4 regions of the Exiguobacterium sp. GL_137 genome follow, and region 1 is predicted to be linked to each of the others. Evidence: riboswitches for the same ligand, from Rfam matches in the RefSeq annotation. Region 1 holds a riboswitch; each other region holds the start of a gene.

Region 1 (6,057 bases):
ACGGTTGTTTAGAGAAGGCAATACTGACATCCTCGACGCGGTAAACCATCCGGCTCGTTTTTCCATGTGCTGCAAACGCAAGATCGGGGGTCTCGGCGTCAAGCCTTGGGCGTTTGATCCGTTCGATCCGTGCGAGTGCCCGTTCCATCGATTTTGCTTTTCGGAATAGTTTTTCGCTTGGTGGTGACGCTTCGTTTGCCCATTGCCGCAGACGGCGGATCGCTTCCTTCATCTGCTTGATCTTCTTCTGTTGTTCCTGGTAAGCATGGAATTGCTCAAGTAGAAGGCGTTCCTTTTCCTTCACGTAAAACGTGTAATTTCCCTGGTACAGCTGAATCTGCCCCTCCTCCAGTTCAGCGATGCGCGTCACGACCGCATCAAGAAACACACGATCGTGGGAGACGATCAGGACAGCCCCGGCATAATCGGCTAAAAAGGATTCCAGCCACTCGACGGCGTCTAAATCCAGATGGTTCGTCGGTTCGTCGAGGATCAACAACTCCGGCTCGGTCAACAACATCCTTCCGAGGCAGATTTTGGTCTGTTCGCCGCCGCTGAGCTGCTCAAACGGACGGTCCAAAAGGGCATGCAACTGCAAGCCGTTAATCATCCGGTCGATTTTGGAATCCAGCAAATACCCGCCTTGGCGCTCAAAAGCTTCGGTCTCTTGCGTGTAGCGTTCGAGCAACTGATCGATTTGATCCGTTTTTGTCGCCATGTCCCGTTCGATTTGTTGCAGGGAGCGTTGTAAATCGACAAGCGTGGCGAAGGCAGTCCACAGGACATCACGCCCCGTCATTACGTTGTCGAACACGGGAAGTTGTGCCAAATAACCGATGGAGAGCCCGCTTTTTTGATAAATCGTTCCGCTGTCTTCGGAATCAAGACGGGCAATCAAACGTAAGAGCGTCGTTTTACCGCTTCCGTTTCGGCCGATCAAGCCGATGCGGTCTTGGTGCTCGATAAAGAGGGAGACGTCCGTTAAGATATCGTCGCCTCCGAATTGTTTTGTCAGGTGTTGGATGTCGCAGATCATCATATGAAATGTCCTCTCTGGCGCATCAAAAAAAGGAGAGCGCAAACAGCACTCTCCTTGACTCGTGGAAGATGCGCTTTGCTTTATTTTTCAGGTATGAGGTTCGTTAAAAAAGGGCAGACTAGTCCCTTAGAACGCCATTCCATGAAAAATCGCGCGCAACAGATACAGTTGTTCCATCAACCAATGCTTACACGCAGCAAAACCCATGTCTCCACACCACCTTTTCCGATTCAATACATCTATTTTACCATGCCTGACAGAAAAGAAAACGTTAATCTTTATTTAAATAAGCCGGCAATCGAGTTGAAGAATGCACTGAGACCATCAAACAACTTCGCAAAAAATCCTTTTGTCTCTTCTGAGGTCGCGAAGGCCTGGATATCTTGTCCGGCATCTTTTAGACCACTCTCGATTTGACCCCAGTTCAGGTCCGCTTGTTCCATTTGATTAAACAGTCCGGTCAACCGGTCCATCTGAGCATCGGATAAATTGATGTTATTGTTTTGGATGACTTGGACGATGACGTTTTCAATCTCGACCTTCGTTTCCGGCTGTTGTTTCGCGATTTCCGCTTTGATTTCATTCATCAAGTCGGCGACTTTATCCGTCCCGACCGTTTTCCCGACATCGGATGTCACAGAGAGTTCTTGCTGGGCAAGGTCTTTTCGTTCATCCGTCAGTTTGATGCCGGTCTCGGCAGATGTTTGATCATACGCTTTCATGATCCCGGTCAAAGCCGAAGTTCCGGTTACCTTGTACGGGGACGTGATCGTAATGTCCGCATCCGTTACACCCGCTGTGACGAGGGCGTTGAGGTACATGTCTTTTGTGACCCAGGTGATGTTTTCGGTCGCGACAGATAATCCATCACCTTTTTCAGCCAACTCAATTTTAGCGGAAGAGTACATGCCGCCACCCCGTTGTGATTGGGGAATGTTTTTCCCGAGATATTTTTCTTCATCCGCAGATGTTGCAATAATCGGAGTAATGCCTTCCGGTGCATTCAGACGGGACAAGACCCACGATTTATCCTTTGCCCCAAGTGATTCGCCAAGGGTGACGATTGTTTTGTCGACCACTTGTTCAGCAGATGCGGCCGTCGGTAGCAGTAAGGTAGTAGCAAGTAATGCCGAAGCGGTCCATGTCATGGTTTTATTCATAAAAGTTCCTCCATAAGTTAAGTATCAGGTACTAAATTTAGTCTAATCGACCGGCGGCAGAAGAGAATCGGTCTCAAGGACGAGCCGTCATCCACCTTCCGTCATGTTCCATTGTACAAAAAAATGGAGTGAAATGACGAGAATGGGTCAATTCCACATCAAATCATGATAAACTCAAAACAAATCAAATAGCGACCACTAGGGGAGTCAGTAGGCTGACTGAGACGACGGAGACGTTCGGACCCTTTGAACCTGATTAAGTTTGGACTTACGGAGGGAAGTGGCGTGGACGATCCTCTTTTTATGGTCTTTTCACGTCATGCCTGACATCAGGTGTGGCGTTTTTTGATTACAAAAGGGGGAACCAACATGACATTCAGTGAAGAAATCCGGCAAGCGGCAAAACGGTATTGGGACAGCAGCTTTACCCATCCATTCGTGACAGGGATTGCGGATGGAACACTACCAGAAGCAAAATTTCGCCATTACGTCCTACAGGATGCCTATTACTTAAAACATTTCGCGAAAATTCAGGCGCGGGCCGCATCGAAGGCACAGGACTTCGCGACGATTGCCGAACTCGCGGAACATGCGACGTCGACCTATGCTGCAGAACTCAGTCTGCATCAATCGTTTTTTGAACCGCTTGGGATTTCGGACAAGACACTGGCAGAGTTTGAACCAGCACCGACCGCATATGCGTATATTTCGCATATGCACCATGCAAGTGAAGGGACGCTTGGGGAGACCATCGCTGCGATTTTACCGTGTTACTGGCTTTACTATGAGATTGGACAACAGTTACAGGCAGCGACACCGGCTTCACCGATTTATCAGCAATGGATTGCGACATACAGTTCCGAATGGTTCGAGCGGGTGGTCTTTGAACAGATTGACCGGTTAAATGAGTTGGCAGAGAAGGCGAGTGAACAAGAACGCGTCCGGATGAAACAACATTTCGTCAGAAGCTGTTATTACGAATTGATGTTTTGGCAGATGGGCTGGGCGGAAGAAACGTTTGAACGGCAGTACGAACAGACGATGGAAATGACATCATCCAAGTAAGGAAGGAAATACAAACACCGGATCCGACGATAAGCGGATCCGGTGTTTGTTCTATAGAAAACATCAATCAACTGTGGTGTTCAATCAAATCGGCGAGACGTTGTTTCACGAGTGACGGATTCGTTAAGTCCTGGTTCGATAATGAAAGTTTCGTCATCGTCTCATCGGTTCCTGCCATTTCACTGAACAGCGAACCGAGACTGTGGGCACGGCGGTCGATTTGGACGACGATGTCGATGCCGAACCGGTCTTGCAACAGGATGACTTCGATTTCGTCCAGCTTGTGAGCATAATGAGTACCGCGGGCAGAATACTCAAGTTCCTGCGCGATCGGCAAATCTTTCCGGAAGCGGCCCGGCAATTTCTCTGTATCAGCTTTCTTGAGGCGGAATCCGAGGTTTTCCATCGCTTCAAGGATGACCGATTGGTAGTCATTCGCTTTGACGACGACAGCATCGTGGTCAGAAGGGTCAACCGCCTGCGCGATATCAAGACCCGTCTCGATCCACGACTTCGATTGGCTGACGGAAAGTGGTGTATTAAAAGGGACTTGAAGCGTAAACGGTATTTCCCGTTCGACGTCTGCTTCAATCGTAAACGGGGCTTCATTTAATGCAAACCGGTCCAGTGTGAACGTCGTGAATGCCGTGCTGTCCCCGACTTCTTGTTTGTACTGGGTATTGAAGGCGAGATAAATCCGGGCGATTTCCTGATCGACGTTACCGCCCTTAATATGAACGACTCCTTGAATCGTTCCACCGGGTTCACAGTGATCTTGTTCGAGTCGTGTATCGACCGTTGCGGCACCAATGCCGATTTGTGAAAGAATTTTTTTGAACATGTTGTGTTCCTCCTTTAAATTAAGTATGACGACTAAAAATAAAGCTTGCTTGCTTGTCGAACGCGGGTGAATTTGCTACAGTTTCGAAAGACCAAACAAAAAAAGGACGGGACGATACGTGGAACTAGACCAATTAAAAGACCTGCTCACTGAAAAACTGCAGGCAACTTCACTCATACACGCGACGATTAGTGGTCCGCGCCAAAAATCAAACGATCTGCGTCGAATCAAGTTAAAACCGATTCTACTTAGAGATACGTATGCAATCCAGTTAGAGTTTCAACATGAACGGATCATTAAGCATGAGAATTTAAGTATAGAAGAATTTATTTTGCGAATGGACGACTATTTTAACGAATTTCGTCAATTTTTATTCCGTTTCGAGACGGAAGAAGTCCAGTTCCAACTCTCGAAGAAAATGAAAGTTTCACTGAAGACGACAGGCAAGGAACCGGTAAAGGCCGAACTGTCTCACAATCGAAAGAAAAGCCATTTGTTAGAAGACGGCGTGCCGGTACCGTTTTTGATTCGTCTTGGTGTAATGACGGAAGAAGGACAGGTCAAGCGTCAAAAATATGATAAGTTTAAACAAATCAATCGTTTTCTTGAATTCGTCGAAGACAGTATCGCAATATTGCCGCAAGGGCGTACGTTACGGATTTTGGATTTTGGATGCGGTAAATCGTATCTGACGTTTGCTCTCTATCATTACTTGAAAATCGTCAAGGGATTTGATTTAAACGTCACCGGTCTTGATCTCAAAAAAGAAGTCATCGAGGATTGTACAGCCATCGCTGCTGATTTAGGGTATGATGATTTATCGTTCCGTGTCGGTGATGTCCATGATTACGACCAGGATACGGAAGTTGATTTAATGGTGACGCTACATGCTTGTGACGTTGCGACGGATGTCGCGCTTGCCCGGGCAGTCGACTGGAATGCATCGGTCATTCTCAGTGTCCCGTGTTGTCAGAAGGAGTTGAACCGTCAGCTGGACTGTTCACCGCTTGACGTCATGCTGCAACATGGATTGATTCAAGAAAAGTTTGCTTCGCTCGCAACGGATTCCATCCGGGCAGAGTTGTTGACATTGGTCGGCTACGATACGCAACTGCTTGAGTTCATTGATTTAGAAAACACGCCGAAAAATATCTTGATTCGGGCTTATAAAAATCCGAAGCAGCCAACGGAAGAAAAAATTGACCGGTATATCGCTTTCCGAGACCTGTTACACGCTAAACCGTATTTAGAACGTGAATTGAGCGGCAGACTTGGACAGATTTCACCGAAACTCGTACAATAAAGAAGACAACGATTTAAAGGGGGAAACAAATACAATGGATTTCCAAATGTATTTTGAAGATGTCGTTCAAACGGCACGTAAAGAAGCAGCAGCTGCTGGTTTTGAAGAATTAACGACGGTCGAGAGCGTCGATGAAGCGATGAAGCGTGACGGTTTGACGCTTGTCCTCGTCAATTCGGTGTGCGGATGTGCCGGTGGGATTGCTCGTCCGGCTGCCGCTTACATCAACCGGATGGAAGGTGTAAAACCGGATCATTTCGTGACGGTATTTGCAGGGCAAGACCGGGAAGCAACAGATCGGGCGCGTGAATACTTCGAAGGATATCCGCCATCATCGCCATCATTCGCATTGATGCAAGATGGAAACATCCTGTCGATGGTCGAACGGTTTGACATCGAATCGTTTACTGCAGAAGAAGTCGTCGAAAAGTTAGAGTCATTGATTGAAATCTACGCGTAACAGTGAAAAAGAGGCTAACGTGAAAACGTTGGTCTTTTTTTGTTTGAACAGAAATAAAACAAAAATAAATGTAAGCGATAACAAAAAAGTATTGATCAAAGAAAGCGAATAAATTCAGGTTTTATGCACTATTTTCATATTTTTATGCTTTACAATGAATAAATATTCGTATATTCTAAAAGCAATAAA
Region 2 (6,057 bases), 620 kb from region 1:
ACCTGCGCCGACTAACAGGATTCGTTTCACGACTCCACCCACTTTTTTGGATTCACTGTATCTATCCTGTTTATTCCCCCAAGTAGTGCCGCGTAATCGTCCGCTGTCAAACCACCAGGCGAAGTGACGTCGCGAGCGTGACGGTCATCAACAGAAAGGCAAGATCCCCTCGTGTTACGACCGGCTCGACATAATAGGTCCGATTGACCCGAAACTGACGGGCTTCCATCGCAATCGCAATCTGTTCCGAGCGGAGGATACTGGTCGTAAACAACGGCAGACTGATGTCAAAAAACGTTTGCCACGGCCAAAGTGACCGTTGTTGCCGGACACGACGCGCTTGACGGATCGTTCGAATCGACTGCCGAAAGATCGGAATGAAGCGGAGACCGGCTAAAAATCCATAGGCCAGGCGAACCGGCAGACGACATTGATGAATCAGACTCATGACGAACCGTGTCGCGTCCGTTGTTGCAACGAACGTTACACTCAACAGGACGAAGGCGAGCATCCGCGTCGCGACCAACCAGGCATGTGCAAGACTCTCTTCCGTGATCCGGAACCAGCCGAATGCCCACAATTCCGTTTCACCTTTTCCGAACGCGGCCATCATCCAAAACGTCAACAGAAACAACACACCATAAGGGACGAGACGAATGAGAAGCGTTGACAGCTGCCAGCCGGAGCAACATACGCCGACGGCGGAAAGGATGAGCAGTGCAAACGTCACTTCTAAACGGGATGTCGAAATCAGCAACAGCATGACATAGACCAGGGTCGCCAGTTTGACGGAAGGATTAATTTGAGCGAGCCATGAGTGGTTTTCCTGCATGACGGATCCCCTCCTTTTGTTGCTGATACTGATAGGACACCGGACGAATCAGCTGATTGTCGTGTAAAATCTTGGTTTCCTGAAACAATTCCTCCGGTGAACCGTCAAATTGAATGTTTCCCGAACCGAGGACGAGCACCCGGTCTGCCTGTTGGTACACCAGCTCCATATCATGCGTCACCATGATGAGCGTCGTCCCGGCTGCACGGGCTTGCCGCAAGACTTCAATCAGTTGTGCCGTCGTCTCGGCATCCTGTCCGAAAGTCGGCTCGTCCAGCAACAAGACAGCTTTTCGCTCAAGCAGCATTGTCGCGACGCTCAAACGCCGTTTTTGACCAAGACTGAGTGCGAGCGGCGACTGACCCGCGACGTCCGCCAAGCGATAGTACTGTAAGGCATCATCCATCTGACCGGACGACGGTGAGGTACAACTGATCGTCAGTTCGTCAAGAACCGTCTGTTTGAGAAACTGAAACTCAGGTTGCTGAAACACAAAGCCGACCTGCCGGTAAAATGTCCGGTCCCGCCATTTCTTCAACGCTGTCTGAAACAACTGAATCGTTCCGCCTTGCGCCGGTAACAGTTTGGCCAGCGTTTCGAGCAGGGTACTTTTGCCGGCTCCATTGCGTCCGACAAGCATGATCCATTCTCCGGCGTGGGCGGTCAGCGAGATCCGCTGGAGAACCGTCTGCTTTCCGTGCCGGACGGTCACGTCAACAAGTTCAAATGTCGGTTCGGTTGAAACGGGTTCGCGGACAGGTGGGCGATCGAGTGCCCGTTCTGCCGCGACCTCGGCCGGTATCGTTCCGAATGTATACGGGTAAAGGCGCGGTGTCGCAATCCCGAGCTCAGTCAAAACGGTCCGGCGTTCTGAAAAAATGTCCCGCGGCGGTCCGTCAAGACGGATCCGTCCGGTTTGAAAGACCAGCACCCGGTCCGCAAACGTCACACACTGCTCCAGTTGGTGTTCGATCAGCACCAGTGTCACGTTCGGATCGTGGTGCAATTCCTCAATCAGCTCCATCATCAAACGTTGACCATGCGGATCAAGTTGCGCCGTCGGTTCGTCGAGCAACAGGATGTCCGGTTCGAGTGCCAATACACAGGCTAGAGCAAGCCGTTGTTTCATCCCGCCGGACAGCTCGGCAATCGGCGTCGTCAAGGCGAGGTCAAGTCCGACCCGTGCCAAGACACCTTTAATCCGCTCATCCATTTCAAATCGGGAGATGCTTCGGTTTTCCAGACTAAAGGCCATTTCGGCACCGACCGTCTGCATGCAAAACTGATCGTCCGGCTGTTGGAATAACATCCCGACGGTTCCATCCGTCGTCCATCCACCGGTGACATCGGCTTCAATCGTCTCCGGCAACAGACCGGCGAGGACATGTAAAAAGGTCGTCTTTCCACTGCCGCTTGGACCGACGAGCAACGTCGTTTCTCCTTTATCAATCGTAACCGAAAAATCCTGTAAGACCGGGTGATCCTGATCCGGATAGCGGACTGTCAGGTGCTCACACTGCATCATGCGGCACGCTGCTTTCGTTGTCGTCCGATCGCATACCCATTCAGTGTCCCTGCCTTAACGAGCGCATCGACGATGATTTTTGCGAGTAAGCCGCCGAGCAGAGCACCGCTGACAAGTTGTAAGGAAAACGTCAACAGGAGAGTCGTCGTCGTATAGTAGGCAAATCCGTTCACGATGAGGCTGTAGACCATACTTCCGACGGCAGCGAAGACACCGGACAACATCAAGGTAAACGTATTGAATTTCCGGTATCCGAACACGGCAAAGGCAATCTCGGCCCCGATCCCCTGTGCGAATCCAATCAACAGTGCCGATAAGCCGAAGTGACTCCCTGTAAACAATTCGACGGCAGCGGCGACGACTTCCGCAATCAATGCCGCGCCTGGTTTTTGAATGATGTAGGCGACAAGGGGACTGGCGATGACCCAGATGCCGAACATCCAGTTTGATCCGACCGGTCCGAAGATGGCCGAGATCGGTAACCATAACGTCGACCACCCTAAGTAGAGGACACCACACGCGACGGCGAGCATCATCATGACGATGATTTCTTTCATTTTCCAACTGTTCATAATCACTTCTCCTTTGAATGCACACCCACAAAGAAACCACAAAAAAGACCGCCCTCTATGAAAAGAGAGCGGTCGTGTAACCTGCAAGATGCAGAAAAAGAGCACGAGGATTCCGCTCCACTTTCCTACGCTAGTATGAACTAGATCAGGTTCAAAGGGTCCGAAGTGAATCGTCTCAGCCAAATGGCTCCCCTAGTGGATGTGTCAATGATGTGTACCTTCTTCACTGTACGGCTGTCGACCGGACTTGTCAATATGCATAAAAAAAACCTCCCACGAGGGGAGGAGAGAAAAGATTACTCTTTATCTTCTTTGTTTTCTTCAGCTTGCTCTTCAGAAGTTTGTTCTGAATCGTCTGTCGCTGTATCCGCATCAGCTGCTTGTGCCTCAGCTTCTGCTTCTTCGATTTCTTCAAGTTCAGCTTCAAGTGTCGATTCAACGACCGCTGCGACTTGGATGTCACCTTCTGTGACGACACGGAAATCTTTTTCTTCCGGAAGATCAGCTACTGTGATTGAATCTCCGATTGCAAGATCCGTCACGTCGACTTCGATCCGTTCCGGTAATTTATCTGGTGTTGCGGCAACTGTTACTTTAAAGAGTGTTTGTGAAAGGAATCCGCCAAGTTTCGCACCGGCTGCTTCGCCGACGAGGACGATATCCGTTTCGACTTCTGTTTCTTCATCCATTTTAACAGCGATGAATTCAACGTGTTTGATGGTTGGTGTAAAGATATCCATATCGAGCTTGTTGATCAACGTGTTGACCTTTTTACCGCCGATTTGAAGAGCAACCAAGACGTTTTCGCCGTGATCACGGACAACCTTGACCAATTCTTTTTCGTCGAATGAAATCGGTGTGCTTTCCACTTTGTAGCCATACACGACACCAAGAGCTTTTCCTTCATGACGTAATTGCTTTCTAAGTGAGCGTGGGCGTACTTCGCGTTCTTCTACTTTTAATGTTACTGACATGTTCATTTCCCCCTTGAATTTGGTATAGCCCTCAAAAGGTAATGAATGTAGGAGTGGAACAATAGGTTCCAACAGAAATTCATGCGCTAAATGCTAGTTCAACTGGATTTCATTCAGAAATGAAAAACGAAGTGAGTAAGTAGCATTTCTCTCCCAGGTCATTACGCTGATATTGAGAAACAATAATTGAAAAGCGACCGTGTTGTACGGTGCTAATGTAGATATACCCCTGTCTTTCAAAAGTTAAAACCTTTTTTCTGAATTTGATTGTCGAAAGACCTTCAAACCTGTTGATAGACAACGGATTGAAGGTCTTTCATTTTTTTAAGATTTTCTTTGATTTGTATGGTTAATCACCTGATGAATCGATAAAAGAGGGGGAATCAAGCAGACGGACGAGTTCACGAATCGTTAAAATATCCGGTTTCTGATCCGATAAGACGGCATCAATCATCGTCGCTTTTCGATCTTGTAATTCCGCCATCTTTTCCTCAATCGTCCCGGTCATCAATAACTTGATCACTTCGACCGGTGACTGTTGTCCCAATCGATGGGCCCGGTCAGCCGCTTGCTGCTCGACGGCCGGATTCCACCAGCTGTCGTATAAAATGACGGTATCTGCCGTCGCCAGATTCAGACCGGTCCCGCCGGCTTTCAAGGAAATCAGGAAGACATCGACTTCACCGGCATTAAACCGGTCACACAGTGCGACACGGTCTTCAACCGGTGTCTCACCGGTTAGTAGAAAGTGGGCAAGTTGTCGTGCTGCCAGTCGTTCCCGAATCCGGGCCAACATCTTCGTATACTGGGAAAAAATCAGGATCCGGTGTCCGCTCGCTACTTTTTCTTCAATGATTTCAAGCAGGCGTTCGAGTTTTGTCGATTCACTTGTATAACCTTCGACAAATAACGCCGGATCACAGCAAATCTGCCGCAACCGGGTCAAACCGGCGAGCAGCTTAATCCGGTCTTCACGCTTCGCTTCGTCGAGATGCTGTAACGTTTCCAGTTGCAGTTTCGCCAAGTAGGAAGCATAAAGTTTTTTCTGCGTCGGACCGAGCTCTGTATAATGGTGGACAATCTGTTTTTGCGGTAAATCCTGCAAAACTTCGGCTTTTGTCCGTCGCATCATAAACGGTCGGACGAATCGTTGGATTTCATCATATGACCATGTCTGGAACGTCGGTAAGTCCGGTAACAACGACGGGAAAATGACCCGGAAAATCGACCAAAGATCATCGGTCCGGTTTTCAAGCGGTGTTCCGGTCAAGGCAAACCGACGTTTCGCCCGAATACGGCGCAAGCGGACAGCGGTTTGTGACGCTGGATTCTTCAGATGTTGTGCCTCATCGAAAATGGCGACGTCGTATTCGACGGTCTGGTGTGCCTCCATGTCGGCCCGTAACGACGGGTAGGAAATCAGAAAAATTCCGTCCGCTGGTACTGTCTCGATTTGATCCAACCGTTGTTTCCGTGCTCCGTTCAACAAATGAACGATTCTTGACGGCGCAAACCGTGTAAGTTCCGCCTGCCAGTTATGGAGCAGGGAAGCCGGGGCGACAATCAACATCCGACCCGGCGGAAGCGTCTCGAGATAACCAATCGCTTGGATCGTCTTCCCGAGCCCCATCTCATCCGCTAAAATTCCGTGCCCGTCATGTCCGGCAAGATTCGCCATGAACTGGATGCCTGCCCGCTGGTACGGATACAAATGCCGATCGAGTACTTCCGGGAAGTTCAGGTAGACACCCGTTCCGTTTTTCAGCTCGAGCCACCGTTCTGTTAATTGTTTATGGATATGCAAGAAGGAGGCACCGACTAGATGTTTGAGGTTCGGCAGGGCGGGTGCGCGCAAAACCGCCTCAAGTTGGTCCTGCTCTGCTGCTTCAAGTTGCCGAAAAACGCGTTGTAACTGTTCAAACGCCCGGGTCTCAAACGAGACAAACTGACCGTTCTTTAACCGGTGATACGTTTTCCGGGTGACAAGCGACTGCAAGACCTGTTTCAGTTCCATTTCCGGGATCCCATCCATAGAAAAGCGGAACGTCAACCAATCCAAGCGGTCCGTCGTCTCGACATCGATCCGTGGATGAAACGGTCCGTTCGGTAAGGATTGGCGGATACTCTCCGTCACTTGGACGATGAGTTCGCCGT
Region 3 (6,057 bases), 260 kb from region 1:
GACCGCTTCCTCCGCCGTCTTCGCACCCGCAGTGTTCGGCAAGAGATCATAGCAGCTTAAGTCAAGCGCTGCGAGCGGATCGTTCTGTTCCTTTGCAAAGACGTCGAGACGCCGGACGGAAAACGTTAAAATGTTTGTTTCCGATGCTTCGACCGCTTGCTGTTGCTTCTCATTATCCGGATATTTTCCTGTCCCCAGTAACAATCGTGATGCAAATGTTTTTCCGCCAATTTCTAACATGTTATCCGCCTCCTACAAAATGAACGATTTCAATGACATCTCCGGACGTAACGTCCGTATCCGGATAGCTCGACCGGTCGATGATTTGATGATTCTGTTCGATGATGACGACCTGTCCCTGAATCTCCAGTTTTTCTAACAAGTCGTGTAACGTCTTGATTTCCTCTGTCAAAGCATAGTTTTTCCCATTCAATCGGATAGTCATCTGCTTTCCTCCTGTCGTCGGCTGTTAAAACCATCCAGTGTCACTCTTGGCGTTTGCCCCATGAGACAATCGGCTAACACATTGGCCGTCGCAGGGGCCAGTAAGATGCCATGCCGGTGATGGCCTGACGCGACGAACAACCCATCGATTCCGTCCACTGCTCCGAGATACGGCAGACCGTCCCCGGTTTGCGGTCGAACACCGGACCAAGCTTCCACGAACACGGCCTCTGTAAGCGGCGGATAGAGCTTTACTGCTGCATTCAATAACAAACGAATACTGTTCAGACTGACGGTCGTTGATTCATCACCAACCCGTTCCGTCGCCCCGATGATGATCCGTCCGTCTGCTTTCGGGACTAAATAGACCGCATCACCAAACAGCGTCCGATTGAGTTGTCCGGTCGTCAGCCGGACAGACAGACACTCGCCCTTGACCGGAAGTGTGTTAATCGTCACTCCGACCGTCTGTAACAATTCTTCCGATCCGCGACCACCGGCGACAATAATTTGTCTGCCCGCCCGTAGCCCCCGGTTCGTCTCGGCGCCGGTCACCGTTTGTCCGTCCCGTACGAGACGTGCTACGATCGTTGCCTCTTCGATTACCCCGCCCCGTCGTTCGATGGCACTGCGTAATGCTTGTGCAAGCAACCGCGGATCAACCTGTCCGACCGAATCAAACGTCCGCCAGTGATGCGCCTGTTGCATACGAAACGGTTGTTCCAGATACCCGCTTCCGAGACCGGTCTCGTCAAACAATTGTTGCACGAATTCCGGATACAGCGTCCGGCTCAGCCGGGCCAGTTCATGTAACGGTGCCAGCAATTCTTCATCTGTCGCGAGCATTCCCGCTGCTGCTTGCGTCGCTCCCTGACCGACAGTTGACTGTTCAAGCAAATGAACGGTTTTCCCGCGCTGCAGGAGCTCATAGCCGAGCGTCAAACCAATGATGCCGGCTCCAATGATTAAAACATCCGGGCGTGTCATCGTTGCATCACCGCCCGGAACCGGTTGGCTGCTTCGACCGGAGACGCCTGACCGAGAATGCCCGACAAGACGGCCCCGCCTGCGCAGCCGGTCGCCAGGATATCCGGCAGATTGTCCGGTGTAATGCCACCAATTGCAATGACAGGAATCGATGTCCAGTCGACAACTTGTTTCAAGGCGTCGAGTCCCCGGGGCGGTACACCCGGTTTTGATCCCGTCTCAAAAATATGGCCGTACAGGACGTAATCAGCACCGGCTTGTTCCGCCGCTATCGCTTCCGTTAACGAGTGAACCGATTGACCGATCACCAGTTCCGGAAAACGGTGACGGACGAGGTCGACCGGAATGCTGCGTGTTGTCAGCTGAACTCCGGTGCCGGTGACGACTGCCACGTCCAGCCGGTCATGGACAATTAATTGCTCTGTCTTTACGCCTCGTCGCACGAGTGTTTCGATGCACACGACCAGTTCCTTCGCTGACCATAACGGCTCCCGCAGATGAATCCGGTCGACGGATAGTGCGAGTTTCGGCAACAGCTGTTCGAGTATGTCCGGATGCCGCTTGCCGGTTGTCATCAGATGTAACTGGCTCATCATTTCCCCCTTTCCACACGAAAAAGGACTACCCCATGAACTGATGGAGTGGTCCTACAAAAAAGGGCGACAGTCGTCGCATCCTCTATGAATGATCGGAATCCACTTCCCTCCGCTAGTACGAACTAGATCAGGTTCAAAGGGTCCGGATACTTCCGTCTCAGTCTGCTGCGAGACTCCCCTAGTGTAGATATTGATTTGTGTGGTACGCCTGTAGTTTACCACGGGTAGTCCGATTTGTTCTACCCTTGATTAGTGTCGCATGTCCGATTCGACCGCTTTGACCTGCTCAATCAAGCGTTGGTATTCGTCGACACGTTTCGTTTGCGACAAGTCATACGTTTGTTTTAAGTGTAAGACCCGCATGACCTTCTGATCCAGATCTGCTCTCGACAATTTACCTTGTTTAATCCGTGCCATGATTTCCTTATGAACGGACGCGTACGCACCGGGTGAGGAAAACATCGCCATATCCGCACCATTTTCGAGGGCAAGACTTGCCGCCTGGGCAAGTCCGTACCGTTCTGTGATGGCTCCCATGACCAAATCGTCCGTGATGATGACACCGTCAAACTTCAGCTCATCCCGTAACATCCCGGTCATGACGGGTTTCGACAACGAAGACGGACGGGTTTTGTCGAGTGCCGGAAACAGGATATGCGCGACCATGACCATCTCGGCCCCTTCCTGAATCGCCCGTTTGAACGGGACCAGCTCCGTCTGCTCGAGTTCCGCTTTCGTCGCATCGACCCGCGGCAGACCGACATGTGAGTCGACGGTTGTATCCCCGTGACCCGGAAAATGTTTGACGACCGGAACGACGTCTTCTTCCTTCATGCCCTGCATCAATGGCACACCAAGCCGGGCGACTTGTTGCGGATCCGCACTGAGCGCCCGGTCGCCAATGATTGGATTCGTCGGATTACTGTTGACATCAAGGACCGGTGCGAAATCCATATTAAAGCCGTAAAAACGGGAAATCGACCCAAGTGTCTGTCCGACTTCCTTCATCAATGCCGGATCATTTTTATGACCAAACGACAGGCTCGGTGATAATTTGAGCTGTGCGTCCGGGACCCGGCTGACCCGTCCGCCTTCCTCGTCAAAGCCAAGGAACGCTTTTGAATCAGCGGTTTGCGCCTTGGCAATCGCTGTTGTGAAGGTTTTCAGTTGATCGGTTGAGGTGATATTGCCACCAAGCAGCAGGACACCACCGAGCGCATGGTCCTGCAATAATTGACGGTCCGCTTGTGTCAAAGCCATTCCCGTTACGCCAATGTACAGCAATTGATCGACTTTTTCCGCCGTCGACATGTTCGAAACGGTTTGCTTGAGTTGTTTCTCTGCCCGTTCAGCAGCAGAAGGTCGATCCGGCTGCGGCGGCTTTGTTTTCTTTGCCGGCTTCGGTTGCGGGTCAGCGGGTTGTACGGGCTCGTCAGCACAACCGGCAAGGAGGACGCTTGCCAACAGAACAGGGACCATCCGTTTCAAATCGGTTCCTCGTTCCGGACGCCGTTGATCGAGTAATAAACTTCAATCTCCGCGTTCAGCGATTGCGAGACCGAGCAGTATTTGTCTTTTGATAAGGCAATCGCCCGGCGGACTTTATCGTCCGGTAAATCACCTTCGAGCCGGTAATGAATCGAGATCGTCGTGAAACGCCGGGGATGATCATCCGCCCGTTCGCCTTCGATATCCATTTCAAATGACGTCAGCGTCAAGCGCATCTTTTCTAAAATCGAGACGATATCGATGCCGGTACAGCCGGCAACGGCATGAAGCAAGAGCTCCGTCGGCCGTGGTGCCTGATTGTCCCCGCCGTTTTCCGGAGCTGCATCCATCGCTAAGTGATGTCCGGATTCGGTCTCCCCGCTGAAGCCCATCTTTTGATTCCAAGTGACTGTTGCTTGCATCAAGATCACGTCCTTTTCTGATTTAGGTGATGTTTCCTACTCTGTTAGTATACCCGAATCAATGACAAGTGAAATTGACTGTCTATTCACAATAATGCTTCTTTTTCCGGGTCAGGTAAATCCGGTTTCCGCCCTTCTTAAATCATGCTATTCTGATAAACGATAGTTTTTTTGCGCACAGGCGCCAGAAGTGGGGAATTGTATATGTCATCATCATCGACTCGTTTGAGTCAAGCCGACTGGCTGTTAATCGCGACGTTATCCATGTTGACTTTTGTCCTTGGAACAAGCGAATTCGTCATCGTCGGTATTTTATCTGAAATTGCGGACGGTCTGAACATCACAATTGCAAAAGCCGGCACGCTTGTCTCCGCCTTTGCGATCGCCTTCGCCATCGGAACACCGATTACGATGTCCTTGACCGGACACCTTGAGCGGCGGAAGTTAATGCTCAGTCTGATTTTTGTCTGGATTATTCTGAATATCTGCAGCGGGATCGCACCGAATTATGAACTGTTGCTGTTGTCTCGGGTCGTGACGGCTGTTCTGACGGGTGTCCTGATTTCACTGGTGATGGTCGTCGCAAGCGATAGTGTACCGATCGCAAAACGCGGCGTCGCCGTCTCGTTCATCTTTGGCGGATTTACGATGGCAAACGTTCTCGGTGTGCCGATCGGTACATTCATCGGACAACATGCCGGTTACGCCGCCTCGTTTTGGCTGACAAGCAGTCTTGGTGTCATCGCCCTGCTTGCTGTCTTGAAAGTCGTTCCGGTCCAGCAATCGGAATCGTCCGGCTCGATCCGCGAACAGCTCAGTTTACTTGCCAATCCACGGATCATGATCGCCTTTTTCATTCCGTCGTTCGGATTTGGTGCGACATACGTCGTCTATACGTATCTCGTCCCCGTGCTTGAGTTGGAACTGAAATTGCCGTCGGCCTGGATCAGTCCGATTTTACTCGCCTACGGTGTCGTCTCAATCTTCAGTAATATACTGGCCGGAAAAATCGCCAGCCGGAATCCGATCGGGCGTCTCCGGTTCGTCTTCATCGTCCAGGCAATCGTACTCGCTGCCCTGTACGTGACGACAGCGTCCGTTTCGCTTGGACTGATCAATATTGCTTTGATGTCATTGATGTCGATTTTATTGACGACTTCTACACAAATTTATCTGATCGATTTAGCGGAAAAGTTTAATCCGGAAGCGAAAGGACTTGCCGCTTCCCTGATGCCGGTCGCAAGCAACGTCGGGATTGCCTTCGGTTCAGCACTCGGCGGACTCGTGTATGCGAACGGTCCGATCATGAACATCGCCCTTGTCGGTGGTGCCGTCGCTATACTCGCAGCTGCGTTGACGGCTGTCAGTCATCGCCTCGATCAGCGGGCGTAACAGTTAAAAGACTTCTGTTCCAATAATGCCTTTAACTGAGGTAAACGGAACGGAAGTCTTTTTATGTGGAATCTGGAACTTAGAGCCGATGTTTGCTCAGACTGAACCTTACAAGACTGTTAGGTGAACGTATCCAATTTGTTGCTTAATCTGTCAATCGGCATGGTACGGTAAAGATAGTTTTTCATCCCACTTACGAAAAAGGAGATTTTACTATGAAATCGTATTATGCCCTTCCATTAACAGCCCTCTTACTGACAGCGACGGTCAGTCCGGTCACAACATTTGCTGCAACACCTACTAAAGTCGAGACAGCGAAACCATTATCAGAAAAAGCACTTGCAAAAAAGAAAGCGGCTATTACGAAACTCGCGACGTCTTTGATCGGAACACCATATAAAGAAGGCGGGACGACAACAAAAGGCTTTGACGCATCCGGCTTCACACAATACGTTTATCAAAAAAGCGGTCTGACACTCGAGCGGACAATTGCGAAACAAGCCGCTATGCCGCTCAAAACCGTCATACTCAAAAAAGCCGTTCCGGGTGATTTGTTGTTCGTCCAGGCGAAAAAGGCGAAAGCACCGAACTTCGTCGGAATCTACACCGGGAAAAACAAGTTCGTTGCCGTGACGACGAAAAAGATTGAATCGCAGGACCTGACATGGAGTTACTACACGAAACAGGACATCATCATCAAATCGTATCAATGAAACACAAAAACGCAA
Region 4 (6,057 bases), 940 kb from region 1:
TGAGCCGATTTGTGATGCTCTGCTTCGACGAGTGCTTCCATGACCGGTGCATGCGGTTTTTCAAGTTCTTTCCCTTCAAGTGTCGCAAGGAATCCTTCATAAATACAAACAAGACCTTGACCACCGGAATCGACGACGCCGACTTCTTTAAGTACAGGTAACAAGTCTGGTGTGCCTTCAAGTGATACTTTTGACGCTTCAACGATACCGCGCATCAACTCAAGCAGATCGGTCGTTGATTCTGACTGGGCAATGGCTGCAACAGCTGTCTCGCGTGCTACTGTCAAAATCGTTCCCTCGACAGGTTTCATGACTGCTTTATACGCTGTGTCGACCCCTTTTTGCAGGGCATCTGCGAATTCCTTTGTATCAATCGCATCTTTTCCTTCGATTGATTTCGAGAAACCACGGAACAATTGGCTTAAGATAACGCCTGAGTTCCCGCGTGCTCCCATTAAAAGACCACGTGCAAAAACCGTGGCAACTTCTGAGACCGAGTCTGTCGTTGTTTTTGCGGCTTCTTTCGAACCCGATGTCATCGTCAAATTCATGTTTGTTCCCGTGTCACCGTCTGGGACCGGGAAAACGTTCAGCGAATCGACAAAATCCGCATTTTGATAGAGATTCGCTGCGCCATTCTGGATCATCTTGACCAGTTGCGCTCCTGTTAAACGATCTACGCTCACTAAAGTTTCCTCCTCTATTCCCGCCTTAGACATTCGTCAAGCGGACTCCTTGGACAAAAATATTCACAGATGTCACTTCTAAACCAAGTGCCTGGCTGAGTGAATATTTCACACGGCTCTGGACGTTGTTTGCGACTTCTGAGATTTTCGTACCGTAACTCACGATGATATGCATATCGATGTGAACTTGTTCTGATACCTGCCGCACGATGACACCACGGGCAAAGTTTTCGCGTTTCAGCAGTTCAGCCAGTCCGTCTTTGATTTGCGACTGGGATGCCATACCAACGACACCAAAACATTCCATCGCTGCTCCGCCTGCAAGTTGCGCAACGACATCATTGTCTACGTCAATTTTTCCATAAGTCGTTTTCATCTCGATCGCCACTTGAGTAGCCCCCTTTGTTAATTGTGTTCTTCTCATAATTCTACTATAAGGACCTACTATTGAAAAGTCGCCGTACTGACTATACAATGAATATGTGAAAAATAGTAGCGGTCAAATGAACTTTTACCATCATCCTCATTCATTATTTTAAATTTTGAGGTTGTCTGTCAAGTTTTTTTCTTGTCAGCTACTTTTTTTATGTTGCAACCGTCTTAACAGCATGCTAAGATAGCAAAGTGTCTATTAGGACGAACGCAAAACAACATAAAAGGAGGCGGAACACATGGCACGTAAATGCTACGTTACTGGGAAATCGCCGAAGTCGGGAAACAACCGTTCACACGCATTGAACAAAACGAAACGCACTTGGGGAATCAACGTACAAAAAGTACGTATCCTCGTTGACGGTAAACCTAAAAAGGTTTGGGTTTCAGCTCGAGCGCTCAAATCAGGTAAAGTCGAACGCGTATAAGGCGCAGTAACCGGATGGGAATCTTCCCTTCCGGTTCTTTTTTTGTTCTTTTTTTATTTTTCTTATAAACTAATTGTCTGAATAATTGAAAACGCTTACAATAAGTGAGCAGTTATTTTTTTCAAGGGGGAAGGGTCAACATGCAGTTAAAAAGAGAAATGACAAGCCGACATCTCTTCATGATTTCACTAGGAGGGATTATCGGTACGGGACTGTTCCTCGGTTCTGGATTGACGATTTCGCAAGCGGGACCGCTCGGGGCGGTTCTCAGTTACATCGTGGGTGGGACCATCATGTATCTGACGATGTTATGTTTAGGGGAGATGGCTGTCCATATGCCGGTCTCAGGATCTTTCCAAACGTATACGACACGGTTCATCGGACCGGGTATCGGATTTGCCGTCGGTTGGATTTACTGGCTCGGTTGGGCTGTCACGGTGGCGCTCGAAATCACGGCAGCCGGCAGTCTGATGGATCGATGGTTTCCGGATACACCAATCGTCATCTGGTGTGCGATTTTCACCGTCATTTTATTCGGTCTCAATGCGGTCTCCGCAAAAGCCTTCGGGGAGGCTGAGTTTTGGTTTTCGAGCCTGAAAGTCCTTGCCATTCTATTTTTCATCGTGCTCGGGGGAGCGGCTTGGTTTGGCTGGATTGATATGGCGGCAGCACGTCCGGAAAGTTTGTTCGCCAATTTTACTTCAAACGGATTATTCCCGAACGGCGCCCTGGGGGTATTGACGACGATGATTGCCGTCAACTTTGCGTTCCAAGGAACCGAATTGATTGGGGTTGCTGCCGGAGAATCAAACGATCCAGAAAAATCGATTCCAAAAGCAATCCGTAATACCGTCTGGCGGACGTTCATCTTCTTCGTCCTCTCGATTACGATTGTCGGCGCCTTGATTCCTTACGAAACAGCCGGCGGCATCAGCAGTCCGTTCATCATGGTATTTGATGCCATCGGAATTCCTTATGCAGCTGATTTAATGAACATCGTCGTGTTGACAGCCTTACTGTCGGTCGGGAACTCGGGGTTGTACGCTGCTACTCGGATGTTATGGTCGATGTCACAAGAAGGCATGATTTCGAAAAAACTTGCCATCGTCAACTCACGCGGAGTACCTATGCGCGCTTTGTGCTTTACGATGCTGTTTGCGATGTTATCACTATTGACTGCCTTTTTCGCGGAAGATACCGTCTTCATCTGGTTGTTGTCACTCGCCGGACTCGGTGCGCAAGTCGGTTGGATTTCGATTTCCGCTTCACAGATTGCCTTCCGTCGTCAATTCATCAAAGAGGGACATGCTGTCAGTGAATTGAAATTCAAGACTCCGTTCTTCCCGGTCTTGCCGATTATCTCGTTCTCTTTAAACATGCTTGTACTGATCAGCTTGGCATTCCAAGCGGATCAACGGATTGCGCTGTATATAGGCGTTCCATTCTTCCTCTTGACGTGGGCCTCTTACCACCTGTTCGTCAAAGGAAAACATATTGCGGCTCAAACTGAACGTCAGGCAGCCAGCTCGACATTAAAATCTTAAAAAACTACAAAAAACGTGATCGACTTTTAGGATATCCTAAAGCCGATCACGTTTTTTAGTGGTCTGACAAACTTCTTAAAGCAATCACTTCACCGGTATGCACCGTCACGTTCGCCACTCCGTGATGTGTCCATTCATTGCTGACGGTCAATGATCCGCCGACCGGCACGTCATGATTCGTCAACGGGTACTTGACCCCGCGGAGGGTCAGACATGTCGGAACGAGCGGGATGAAAGAGAGATAGTGAAATCTATCTGCCTCGATCTCATACGTCCCCGGCTGTAAGAAACGAACCTCTTCCCGCTTCGTCATCAAGCGGACTGCCGGAAATTGTTTTAGCAGATAGACGTTTTGAAGCGTCATATCAAGTCGTCCTCCGGTCGCACCGAATATTAACACTTCCGTTGCTTCATACTGTTGACTGACATGTCGTAAAGCCAGTTCCAAGTCGGTCTCATCCTTTTCAGCCGGATGGATGATCGCTCCTTCCGGTTTGTATCCGAGAGAATCAAAGTCCCCAATCGCCAAGTCAAAAGCGAAACCTTGCTGTGCCAACACGGTGACACCTCCGTCAACAGCGATGACAACCGTCTTCTCATCCATAAACGGTTTCAGGTACGGGATGTCTTCCGCCGGACCGGCCGCTACAATCACAACCCGCATCAGACACCCCGTGCTGAATAACGAAGAAGTCGTGGTGCTGTCGTAAACAGGAGTCCTGCGACAATACCACATAACAGATACGATGGAACCATATACGTCGCGTTATAGATCAACGAATACGGGACGACCGGACCTTCCGCATACTCAGCGAAGAACACGATTCCACTAATGACGTGACAGACATAACGGAAACCTGCACCAAGCAATGTCGCACCTAGTACAATCGCCATTAGACGGCCATTTTTCCCGGCTGCTGCTGCTTTTTTGACTTGCCGTGCGAACAGTCCGCTCAGCCCGACGACTCCAAACGCGATCGTATAATCGAGTAACGGCTGGACGACCGTCAGGATTTGTGGAGCGAACATCAGTTGAATCGTTCCGACGAGCGCTCCCGTCACGACCCCACCGACAACGCCGTGACGAAACGCCATGACGAAAATCGGTAACATCGCTAAACTAATTGAACCACCTTGCGGCATTTTAAATGGGATCAATAAATCGAACACCACACCAAGACTTGCAAAGATTGCAATTTCCATTAACATTTGTAGCCGTTTCATCCTTTTTTCCTCCTAAAAAATAAAATCGCAGGACGGCAAAAAGGCAGTACGACGAACGCCGTACTGCCTGCGTGCGCCACATCCCTACGTCCGTCTGAACGGAACAGGTTCGAAGGGTTAAAGTCCAATCACTTCTCTCAGCCGCTTGACGCGACACCCCTTGCGGTCATCATTTAATTTTGATTCTGCCCCTATTATACGTGAGCAGCATTCCGAATACTAGTGATTGCTTCTGAATAATCCGGTGCATTGTAGATAGCGGAACCTGCAACAAGTACGTTTGCCCCATTCTCAATACATAATTTTGCTGTTTCCGCATTAACTCCACCATCGATTTCAATCTCGAAGGATAGATTTTGTTCTGCTTTCATTGCAGCCAGTTGATTTAATTTCTTCATCACACCTGGAATGAACGCTTGTCCGCCGAATCCCGGATTGACCGTCATCAATAAGACCATGTCCACATCTTCAAGAACGTGTTCGATCGTCGACAGCGGCGTATGCGGGTTGAGTACTACTCCTGCTTTCGCTCCAGCTGCTTTGATTTGTTGCAACACACGATGGACATGATTCGTCGCCTCCACGTGGAAGGTTACGATATCAGCACCTGCTGCAACGAAGGATTCGACAAAGTTTTCCGGACGATCAATCATGAGATGGACGTCGAGAACCATATCTGTTTTTTGACGTAAACTGCTTAATACAGGGAGTCCAAAGGAAATGTTCGGAACAAATTGACCATCCATGACATCAAAATGGATATAATCGGCTCCCGCCGCTTCAACTGCTTTGACATCCCGCTCTAAATTTGCAAAATCTGCTGATAAGATTGATGGTGCGATTTTAATCATCTTAATACCTCCGCGTCCGATTCTTGATTTCCTCTACAAACATACCATAATTCGTATACCGGGAAGCCATGATTTCATGGGCCTCGACGGCTTGTTTAACGGCACAACCGGGCTCATTCAAGTGCAGACAGCCACGGTACTTGCATTCGTCCTGTAAAGCAACAAATTCAGGGAAACACCATCGTAACTCCTCGAGTTCCATTTCGTGCGGAAAATCGAGATTCGAAAATCCCGGGGTATCTGCAATTAAGCCTTCGCCAAGCGGGATCAATGTCACATGACGGGTCGTATGGCGTCCACGACCAAGTGCCTTCGAAATATGACTCGTTTCCAGTGCCAACGAAGGTTCCAAGGCATTCAACAACGAACTTTTCCCTACACCGGATTGTCCTGCCAGGACACTCGTTTTATCTTTTAACAACGGACGGACAGATTCGACTCCGGCCAATGTCTCACTTGAAGTTTCGATGACGTGATATCCGATGGTCCGGTAAGCGGCAATGGCTTCCAATACCCCTTGTTCGGCTTCACCTTGTAACAAGTCCATCTTCGTCAAGATGATGATCGGTTGAATTTCCTTTGCTTCAATCAACACTAAAAACCGGTCCAACAGATGGGCAGAAAAATCAGGTTCTGCTGCCGATACGACCAACAAAGCTTGATCGATATTGGCAACTGGTGGGCGGACCAAGAAATTTTGACGGTCTTTTACTTCCAGGATATATCCGGTCTCACTTTCGATGTGTAACACGACTTCATCGCCGACGACAGGGCTGATGCCCCGTTTTCTGAAATTACCGCGTGCCCGTGAACGGATTTCACCTTGAGGCGTCATGACATCATAAAAGCCACCCTGTAAACGGATAATCGTTCCATCCCGATTGTCTTCAAT

What was found. A riboswitch is a leader RNA that binds a small molecule or an ion and turns the genes downstream of it on or off. The one in region 1 is predicted to bind thiamine pyrophosphate.
Region 2: linked by a shared signal. The riboswitch ahead of AC3IRK_RS08485 (ECF transporter S component) and the one ahead of tenA (thiaminase II) in region 1 are both predicted to bind thiamine pyrophosphate.
Region 3: linked by a shared signal. The riboswitch ahead of AC3IRK_RS06320 (thiamine phosphate synthase) and the one ahead of tenA (thiaminase II) in region 1 are both predicted to bind thiamine pyrophosphate.
Region 4: linked by a shared signal. The riboswitch ahead of thiT (energy-coupled thiamine transporter ThiT) and the one ahead of tenA (thiaminase II) in region 1 are both predicted to bind thiamine pyrophosphate.

What each region holds. Positions count from the first base shown of each region.
Region 1 is NZ_CM174406.1:965,324-971,380, forward strand. Features, by position in the region: gene abc-f (ribosomal protection-like ABC-F family protein) at 1-1,039, opposite strand, end outside; gene AC3IRK_RS04990 (DUF1002 domain-containing protein) at 1,318-2,199, opposite strand; TPP riboswitch at 2,390-2,495, shown strand; gene tenA (thiaminase II) at 2,569-3,264, shown strand; gene AC3IRK_RS05000 (sporulation protein) at 3,332-4,105, opposite strand; gene AC3IRK_RS05005 (class I SAM-dependent methyltransferase) at 4,224-5,408, shown strand; gene AC3IRK_RS05010 (BrxA/BrxB family bacilliredoxin) at 5,443-5,868, shown strand.
Region 2 is NZ_CM174406.1:1,583,375-1,589,431, forward strand. Features, by position in the region: gene AC3IRK_RS08470 (NAD(P)/FAD-dependent oxidoreductase) at 1-30, opposite strand, end outside; gene AC3IRK_RS08475 (energy-coupling factor transporter transmembrane component T family protein) at 107-832, opposite strand; gene AC3IRK_RS08480 (ABC transporter ATP-binding protein) at 798-2,357, opposite strand; gene AC3IRK_RS08485 (ECF transporter S component) at 2,354-2,929, opposite strand; TPP riboswitch at 3,035-3,133, opposite strand; gene AC3IRK_RS08490 (50S ribosomal protein L25/general stress protein Ctc) at 3,226-3,903, opposite strand; gene AC3IRK_RS08495 (DEAD/DEAH box helicase) at 4,253-6,057, opposite strand, start outside.
Region 3 is NZ_CM174406.1:1,225,446-1,231,502, reverse strand. Features, by position in the region: gene AC3IRK_RS06335 (thiazole synthase) at 1-240, opposite strand, end outside; gene thiS (sulfur carrier protein ThiS) at 242-445, opposite strand; gene AC3IRK_RS06325 (NAD(P)/FAD-dependent oxidoreductase) at 442-1,431, opposite strand; gene AC3IRK_RS06320 (thiamine phosphate synthase) at 1,428-2,024, opposite strand; TPP riboswitch at 2,115-2,217, opposite strand; gene nagZ (beta-N-acetylhexosaminidase) at 2,277-3,506, opposite strand; gene AC3IRK_RS06310 (OsmC family protein) at 3,512-3,937, opposite strand; gene AC3IRK_RS06305 (MFS transporter) at 4,142-5,329, shown strand; gene AC3IRK_RS06300 (C40 family peptidase) at 5,545-6,042, shown strand.
Region 4 is NZ_CM174406.1:1,905,673-1,911,729, forward strand. Features, by position in the region: gene AC3IRK_RS10125 (DAK2 domain-containing protein) at 1-686, opposite strand, end outside; gene AC3IRK_RS10130 (Asp23/Gls24 family envelope stress response protein) at 712-1,074, opposite strand; gene rpmB (50S ribosomal protein L28) at 1,358-1,546, shown strand; gene AC3IRK_RS10140 (amino acid permease) at 1,687-3,090, shown strand; gene AC3IRK_RS10145 (thiamine diphosphokinase) at 3,146-3,754, opposite strand; gene thiT (energy-coupled thiamine transporter ThiT) at 3,754-4,314, opposite strand; TPP riboswitch at 4,379-4,485, opposite strand; gene rpe (ribulose-phosphate 3-epimerase) at 4,509-5,165, opposite strand; gene rsgA (ribosome small subunit-dependent GTPase A) at 5,167-6,057, opposite strand, start outside.